DNA from 2 places in the Bacillus sp. EB106-04-04-XG123 genome. Region 1 is predicted to be linked to the other one. Evidence: predicted binding sites of a transcription regulator. Region 1 holds the regulator's gene; the other holds the start of a gene.

Region 1 (3,415 bases):
GACGTCACGTTATCTCCGAGCTATGGGGATGCGACTGTGATAAACTGAACGACATGGATTTTATTGAAAAAACGTTTGTAAATGCAGCTTTGAAATCAGGAGCTGAGGTAAGAGAGGTTGCTTTTCACAAATTTGCACCTCAAGGAGTAAGTGGAGTTGTCATTATTTCTGAATCTCATCTGACAATTCACAGCTTTCCTGAACATGGTTATGCGAGCATAGATGTTTATACTTGCGGCGACCTAGATCCGAATATTGCAGCAGATCATATCGGAGATGAATTAGGTGCTGAAACAAGAGAAAACATCGAAATTCCTCGAGGCATGGGACCTGTACAAGTAAAACAGGCACAAGCCAAAGCACTGTAAACATAAAAAAGATTGCAATGGGAGCTGGCCAAAAGCATTAAATGCCTTTGTGTTATGCTCCTTTTTATATTTATTTGAGAAAAAATCCAACATTCCCCAGCTTGTCTATACTTTTGTTCTAGGAAAACAAAGGTTTTTTTTATAAAATAAAGAAAGAGGCATTATGGCAAAGGGGATACGTGTATGATTTTAAGACAAAATTTTAAACGGTTCATGTCAAACCATACAGAAACATCTGACGAGCATCCAGTGTCAGAACTGAAAAGCCATTACTACAAATCGACGAATGCACAAGTTTTTCAAGCGGTGGAAGCCATTCTTTCCCGAAACGATTCCTATCAAGTGACATCTGTTTCAGCAGAACGAGGTGAAATCAGCGCAAACATACGATTGCCGAAAAAAGCCTTTCTCGTGGCGACTGTCATTTCAATTCGTCCTTTTGAAACAGCTGTCGATTTTAATGTGACAACAGAAACGGCCCTGCCAACAGATTTCGGCTATAGTCAGAAGACCGTTCTGTCCCTTTATGATGAACTAGACAAACAACTTCCAAGAATAGATCGGAGCTGATGATATGAAATGTCCCACATGTCAGCACCTTGGCACAAGGGTGCTTGATTCAAGACCAGTAGATGAAGGGAAATCCATCCGTCGTAGAAGAGAGTGCGAAAGCTGCCAATATCGCTTTACGACGTTTGAAAAATTAGAAGAATTACCGCTGATTGTGGTGAAAAAAGAAGGAATTCGAGAAGAATTCAGCCGCGAAAAAATGCTGAGAGGACTTATCAAAGCGTGTGAAAAGCGTCCTGTCGCTTTAAAGCAGCTGGAGGATGTCTGCTTTAATATCGAAAAAGAACTGCGCAATCAAGGCATGTCAGAAGTGAAAAGCGAGCTTGTAGGTGAAATGGTGATGGACGAGCTGGCGAAAATTGATGAAGTGTCTTACGTTAGGTTTGCCTCGGTTTACCGGCAGTTTAAAGACATCAATGTCTTTATTGATGAATTAAAAGATCTATTAAAGAAAGAACGCTAAAAAGAGCTGGAGATTCTTCATGCTCTTTTTCCTGCGTAAAGCGTAAAACGCAAAAAGAGTGTACAATGGAAACAATCGCAATTCATGGGGAGGATCAGCATATGACAGAGCATTGGAAGGAAGTGCTAGCCGTCGATCCGTATGTCGTCAAAAGCGCTTCATTGCTCGGTGACATCGATAGACAGCTCATCACTCTTTTATATCAGCCGCTTATTGGCATGTCCGCTTTCAGCTTATACATGACGCTGTGGGGAGAGCTGGAACAAAATCGTATGTGGGGAAAACCTGCACCTCACCGGCAGCTCATGGTCATGCTGCAGACGAATTTAAATGATATTTTTGAGGAACGTTTAAAGCTTGAAGCAATCGGCTTACTCCGCACATATGAACAGGAAACGGAAGAAGGCAGACTGTTTACATATGAGCTTGTACCGCCGCTAAGACCGGATGAATTTTTCCAAGATGGTATGCTGAATGTCCTGCTGTACCATCGTGTAGAGAAAGCAAAATATATGCAGCTTCGTGATTATTTCTCTTATCCAGGTGTTCCTGCAGAAGCAAAGAACATTTCACGGTCGTTTGAAGAAGTCTTTCACGTGTTGCAGCCAGGCGAACGCAAGATGACAGAAGAGATTCATCAGGCGTCATCGCTTGATCAAGGCTATGAATATGTGACCGTTGGATCGAGTCAGCCGGCACCGCTCTCAGACGAATCCTTTGATTTCGATCTATTGTTAGCGGGTATGTCTGACATGATGATTCCAAGAAAGGCTTTGACAAAGCAGGTAAAAGAAACAATTAAGAAGTTAGCCGTTGTATACGGCATCACCCCGCTTCAAATGCAAAATATTGTAGCAGGTGCATGCGGTTCGGATCAAATGATCTCAACAGAAGAGCTGAGAAAAGCAGCAAGAGACTGGTACCAAATTGAATACAGAGGCGAACAGCCAAAGCTGATTGATCAAAAACAGCCAAGACACTTGCGGCAAGATGCTTCAAAGACGCCGGCAGCGGATACTCCAGATGCAAAATTGATTGAAAAGCTGGATCATATTTCGCCTAGAGAGCTGCTAAAAGACATGGCAGATGGCATTGAGCCAACATATGCCGACTTAAGAATTGTCGAAGATATCATGCTCGAGCAGCAGCTAGAGCCAGGTGTCATGAATGTTCTCATCTACTATACCTTACTCAAAACAGATATGAAGCTGTCGAAAACATACATGCAAAAAATCGCCGCTCATTGGGTAAGAAAGAAAATCAAAACCGTTGCCGCGGCCATGAAAATTGCCAAAGAAGAGAACAGACAAATGACAGAGTGGGCGCAGCAGAAAAAGCAGCGCAGCACATACGGTTCAGGAAAAGTCGTCAGGGAAGAGAAACTGCCTGACTGGATGAAAGAAACCGAAACGAAAGAACAGCCGGCAAAAGAGCAAACGGACAATCTGTCTACAGAAGACCTCGAACGAGAAAAAGAAAAACTGTTAGATCAGTTTAAAAATATGAAAAAGTACAATGCACATTAAGGTGAGGTGAGATGGGATGAAACCGATCGGTCGTTCATTTGAACAGCTAAAAGGACGAGTAGATTTTCGCGTGAGATACAATCAGATTAAAGAAAGTGTGTTATCTGATGAAGATGTGAAGGCCTTTTTACAGAAGCATCAAGAAGAAATACATGAAGACATGATCAATCGCAGCTTGAACCGGCTCTTTGAATATGTGCAGCAGTCGAAGGGTTGCTCTTACTGCTTAGATGACGAAAACGTCAATGCCATTTTAGATGGGTATCACCCGAAGCTTGTAATCAAAGGTCAGAGTATTGATATTGAATATTCCCCTTGTCCAGTCAAGCTGCGGCTCGATAGACAGAAAAAACAGCAAGAGCTGATGAAAAGCATGTATATTCCGCAAAATGTCCTTCAAGCGACGTTCGCTGATCTGAACGTTGTGGGAAGACAAGAGGTCATCCAAAAAGTAGGTCAATTCCTCCAAAGCTATGATGAGACTGGAA
Region 2 (3,415 bases), on a different contig from region 1:
ACGAGCGCATTCATCAAAGAATTGATATGATGATAGATGAGGGCTTAATTGAAGAAGTGAGAGCACTTTATCAATCAGGCTTGAAGGATTGTCAGTCTGTTCAAGCCATTGGTTATAAAGAGCTGTATGCCTATTTTCAAGGTGACTGCTCACTTGATGAAGCCATCCAGCAATTAAAGCAAAATTCCCGTAGATATGCGAAGCGTCAGTTCACGTGGTTCCGTAATAAAATGGCGGTCACTTGGTTTGATATGACACCGCCTTGCCACTTTTCAGACAAAAAAGAGGAAATTTTCGCATATATAGCAGGAAAGCTTGGACTTAAAGCGAAACTGTAGTTATCAGAATCAAGGAGGACGAAACATGAAACCGATTAATATTCAGGAGCAGTTTTTGAATCAGATCCGCAAAGACAATACATTTGTCACAGTATTCTTACTGAATGGCTTTCAGCTTCGCGGTCAAGTGAAGGGATTTGACAATTTCACGGTGCTGCTTGAAACAGAAGGAAAGCAGCAGCTTATTTATAAACACGCCATTTCTACATTTGCACCTCAAAAGAATGTAAATCTGGAATTAGAATAGGATAGGTTGTATTGAATAGCCCCATGCCTCTGCGAATAAACCGGCCGAACCCGCTACGTTTTTTGTCAGTGCAGAGGGGCTATTTTGTATGCAATGAAACTTTTCTGCCAATTTTCCGTATAATTCCTTATTGGATATTAGAAGGGTGAGGGGATTCATATGGAAAATGCAGAGCTTGAATTAAGAAGGATTAGAGTGATCCTCCTTTTGATTGGAATTGTAGTCTTGTTTGGATCGTGTGCTATCTCAAACATTGAAACGAGACAAGAAAGTTGGAATAACCATTCTCATGAAAATGCAGATGGAGTTTTACCATCATCTGCTGCACTAAAAAATAATCACTTTGCTGTTGTGAAAGATGATCAAGTACATGTGTACCGATTTGATGAAAAAGAGGGAGAACTGACTCTCGTTACAACGAAATACATAGATGAATGGGATGACGAAGAATATGATGATGGTCTTGATGATGAAGAGTAAGCACGTAAATTTACAAATGAATGTGAAGCCGCTACACTATAATCATGCATCAGACATCTAGACAGAAAAGGATGAGTTCATGACACATAAAATTAAAATTAATCATTGGGAACAAACTTGTGAAGACGATTCCTGTTTCGAATATGGAACAAGTGTTTCTGTAAATGGGAAAGAATTAGTGAGAGAAGCTTCAATCGTCTCTGCGCTTGAAGCGGTGCTAAAAGAATTAGGTGTTGAAGTGGAAATTACAGAAGTGTCAGAAGATTTACAGTGCGATGCCTACAAAAAATAAAACAAAAAGTCTAGTCTACTAAGCGATTTTTTTTCGTGTTATGATAGATTTCGGTTTCAGTTGAATAGGGAGTAGAGCAGTCTATTTTTAGATCCTGTTCTGCTCTATTTATTTGAACGTACGAGTTCGGCTATGAAGGTTCGGCCGGGTTGGTTGATTTTTTTCGTTTTGAACATCTATATGTTGTGTTTTGAAAAAACATAGTATACTATATATAGTGAATAGCGAAATGATCAACAATACTAAAAACTAGGTCGTGATGGAATTGATTCAAATCGTATTTGATTCAAAAACAGGAAATGTTCAACGCTTTTTGGACAAGACCCCTTTTACAGACAAACGAAAATTGACTGGAGAAGAGTTTTTGGATACGCCGTTTATTCTCGTCACCTTTACGACAGGATTTGGACAAGTCCCTAGTACCACTCAGTCTTTTTTAGAAAAAAATGCTCACCTTTTACTAGGTGTTGCGGTGAGTGGCAACAAAGTGTGGGGAGATAATTTTGCAAAAAGCGCCGATACGATTTCTAAACAATATCAAGTTCCTATTTTGCACACCTTTGAACTAAGCGGAACAAAAAGGGATGTTGAATTGTTTACACAGGAGGTAGAAAGAATTGTCACAAAATCAGGTTCCAAAGTGGATACAATTAAATAACGAAATTATGATTCAAAAAGAAGGAAAGTTTCAGTTCGATAAGGACAAAGAAGCTGTACATAGTTATTTCGTAGATTACATTAATCAAAACACGGTCTTTTTTCACAATCTAGAAGAGAAGATTGATTACTTAATAGAAAACGACTACTATGAGGAAGAATTTTTAAGACAATACAGCATGGCAGATATTAAAGAAGTCTTTGAAGCTGCATATGCCAAAAAATTTAGATTCCCATCATTTATGAGTGCATTTAAGTTTTACAATGACTATGCACTGAAAACAAATGATAAAAAGAAAATCCTTGAACGCTATGAAGACCGCATTTCAGTTGTAGCACTTTTCTTTGCGGGTGGGGATAAAGAAAAAGCACTTGAGTTTGTAGAATTGATGATCAATCAAGAGTACCAGCCAAGTACACCAACCTTCTTGAACGCTGGACGTAAAAGACGCGGTGAGCTTGTGAGCTGCTTCTTGCTTGAAGTAAATGACTCACTAAACGATATTTCAAGAGCGATTGATATTTCCATGCAGCTGTCAAAACTAGGCGGCGGCGTCAGTTTGAACCTGTCAAAACTTCGTGCAAAAGGCGAAGCAATCAAAGATGTAGAAAATGCGACAAAAGGTGTCGTCGGCGTGATGAAGCTTCTTGATAATGCATTCAGATATGCAGATCAAATGGGGCAAAGACAAGGATCAGGCAGTGCCTACCTGAATATTTTCCACAGAGATATCAATGATTTCTTAGATACGAAAAAAATCTCTGCAGATGAAGATGTTCGCGTGAAGACTCTGTCCATTGGAGTCGTCATTCCGGATAAATTTATCGAGCTTGCTAGAGAAGATAAAACAGCTTACACTTTCTATCCGCACACAGTCTATAAAGAATATGGACAGCATCTTGATGAGATGGACATGGAAGAAATGTATGACGAGCTTGTAGAAAACCCGAAAGTTAAAAAAGAAAAAGTCAATCCGAGAAAGCTTCTTGAAAAATTGGCTGTTCTACGCTCAGAATCAGGCTATCCATATATCATGTTCCAAGATAATGTAAACAGAGAGCATGCTTTGAACCATATTTCACGAGTGAAATTCTCAAACCTTTGCTCAGAAGTGCTTCAGGCGTCAGAGGTTTCTTCTTACACGGACTATGATCAAGAAGATGAAATCGGTCTTGATATTTCTTGCAACCTTGGTTCATTAAATATCATGAATGTCATGAAAAACAAATCGATCGAAAAAACGGTTAAGCTTGCAACAGACTCACTAACGCTTGTGTCTGAAACAACAGACATTCGCAATGCACCGGCTGTTCGAAAAGCGAACAAAGCGATGAAGTCAATCGGACTTGGTGCGATGAACCTTCATGGGTATTTAGCTCAAAACCAAATTGCCTATGAAA

What was found. The regulator NrdR, encoded in region 1, represses ribonucleotide reductase genes. The targets are predictions, from matches to a motif close to AACACNATATATNGTGTT.
Region 2: a site for NrdR is predicted at 1,562-1,579, ahead of nrdI (class Ib ribonucleoside-diphosphate reductase assembly flavoprotein NrdI). Genes of this name have one in related genera too.

Annotation. Positions count from the first base shown of each region.
Region 1 is NZ_JBYTDZ010000005.1:178,275-181,689, forward strand. It holds gene speD (adenosylmethionine decarboxylase) at 1-368, shown strand, start outside; gene AC3WTB_RS15865 (hypothetical protein) at 552-938, shown strand; gene nrdR (transcriptional regulator NrdR) at 943-1,401, shown strand; gene dnaB (replicative helicase loading/DNA remodeling protein DnaB) at 1,503-2,927, shown strand; gene dnaI (primosomal protein DnaI) at 2,944-3,415, shown strand, end outside.
Region 2 is NZ_JBYTDZ010000001.1:158,441-161,855, reverse strand. It holds gene miaA (tRNA (adenosine(37)-N6)-dimethylallyltransferase MiaA) at 1-338, shown strand, start outside; gene hfq (RNA chaperone Hfq) at 364-585, shown strand; gene AC3WTB_RS00860 (YmzC family protein) at 745-1,065, shown strand; gene AC3WTB_RS00855 (hypothetical protein) at 1,145-1,357, shown strand; gene nrdI (class Ib ribonucleoside-diphosphate reductase assembly flavoprotein NrdI) at 1,623-2,015, shown strand; gene nrdE (class 1b ribonucleoside-diphosphate reductase subunit alpha) at 1,975-3,415, shown strand, end outside.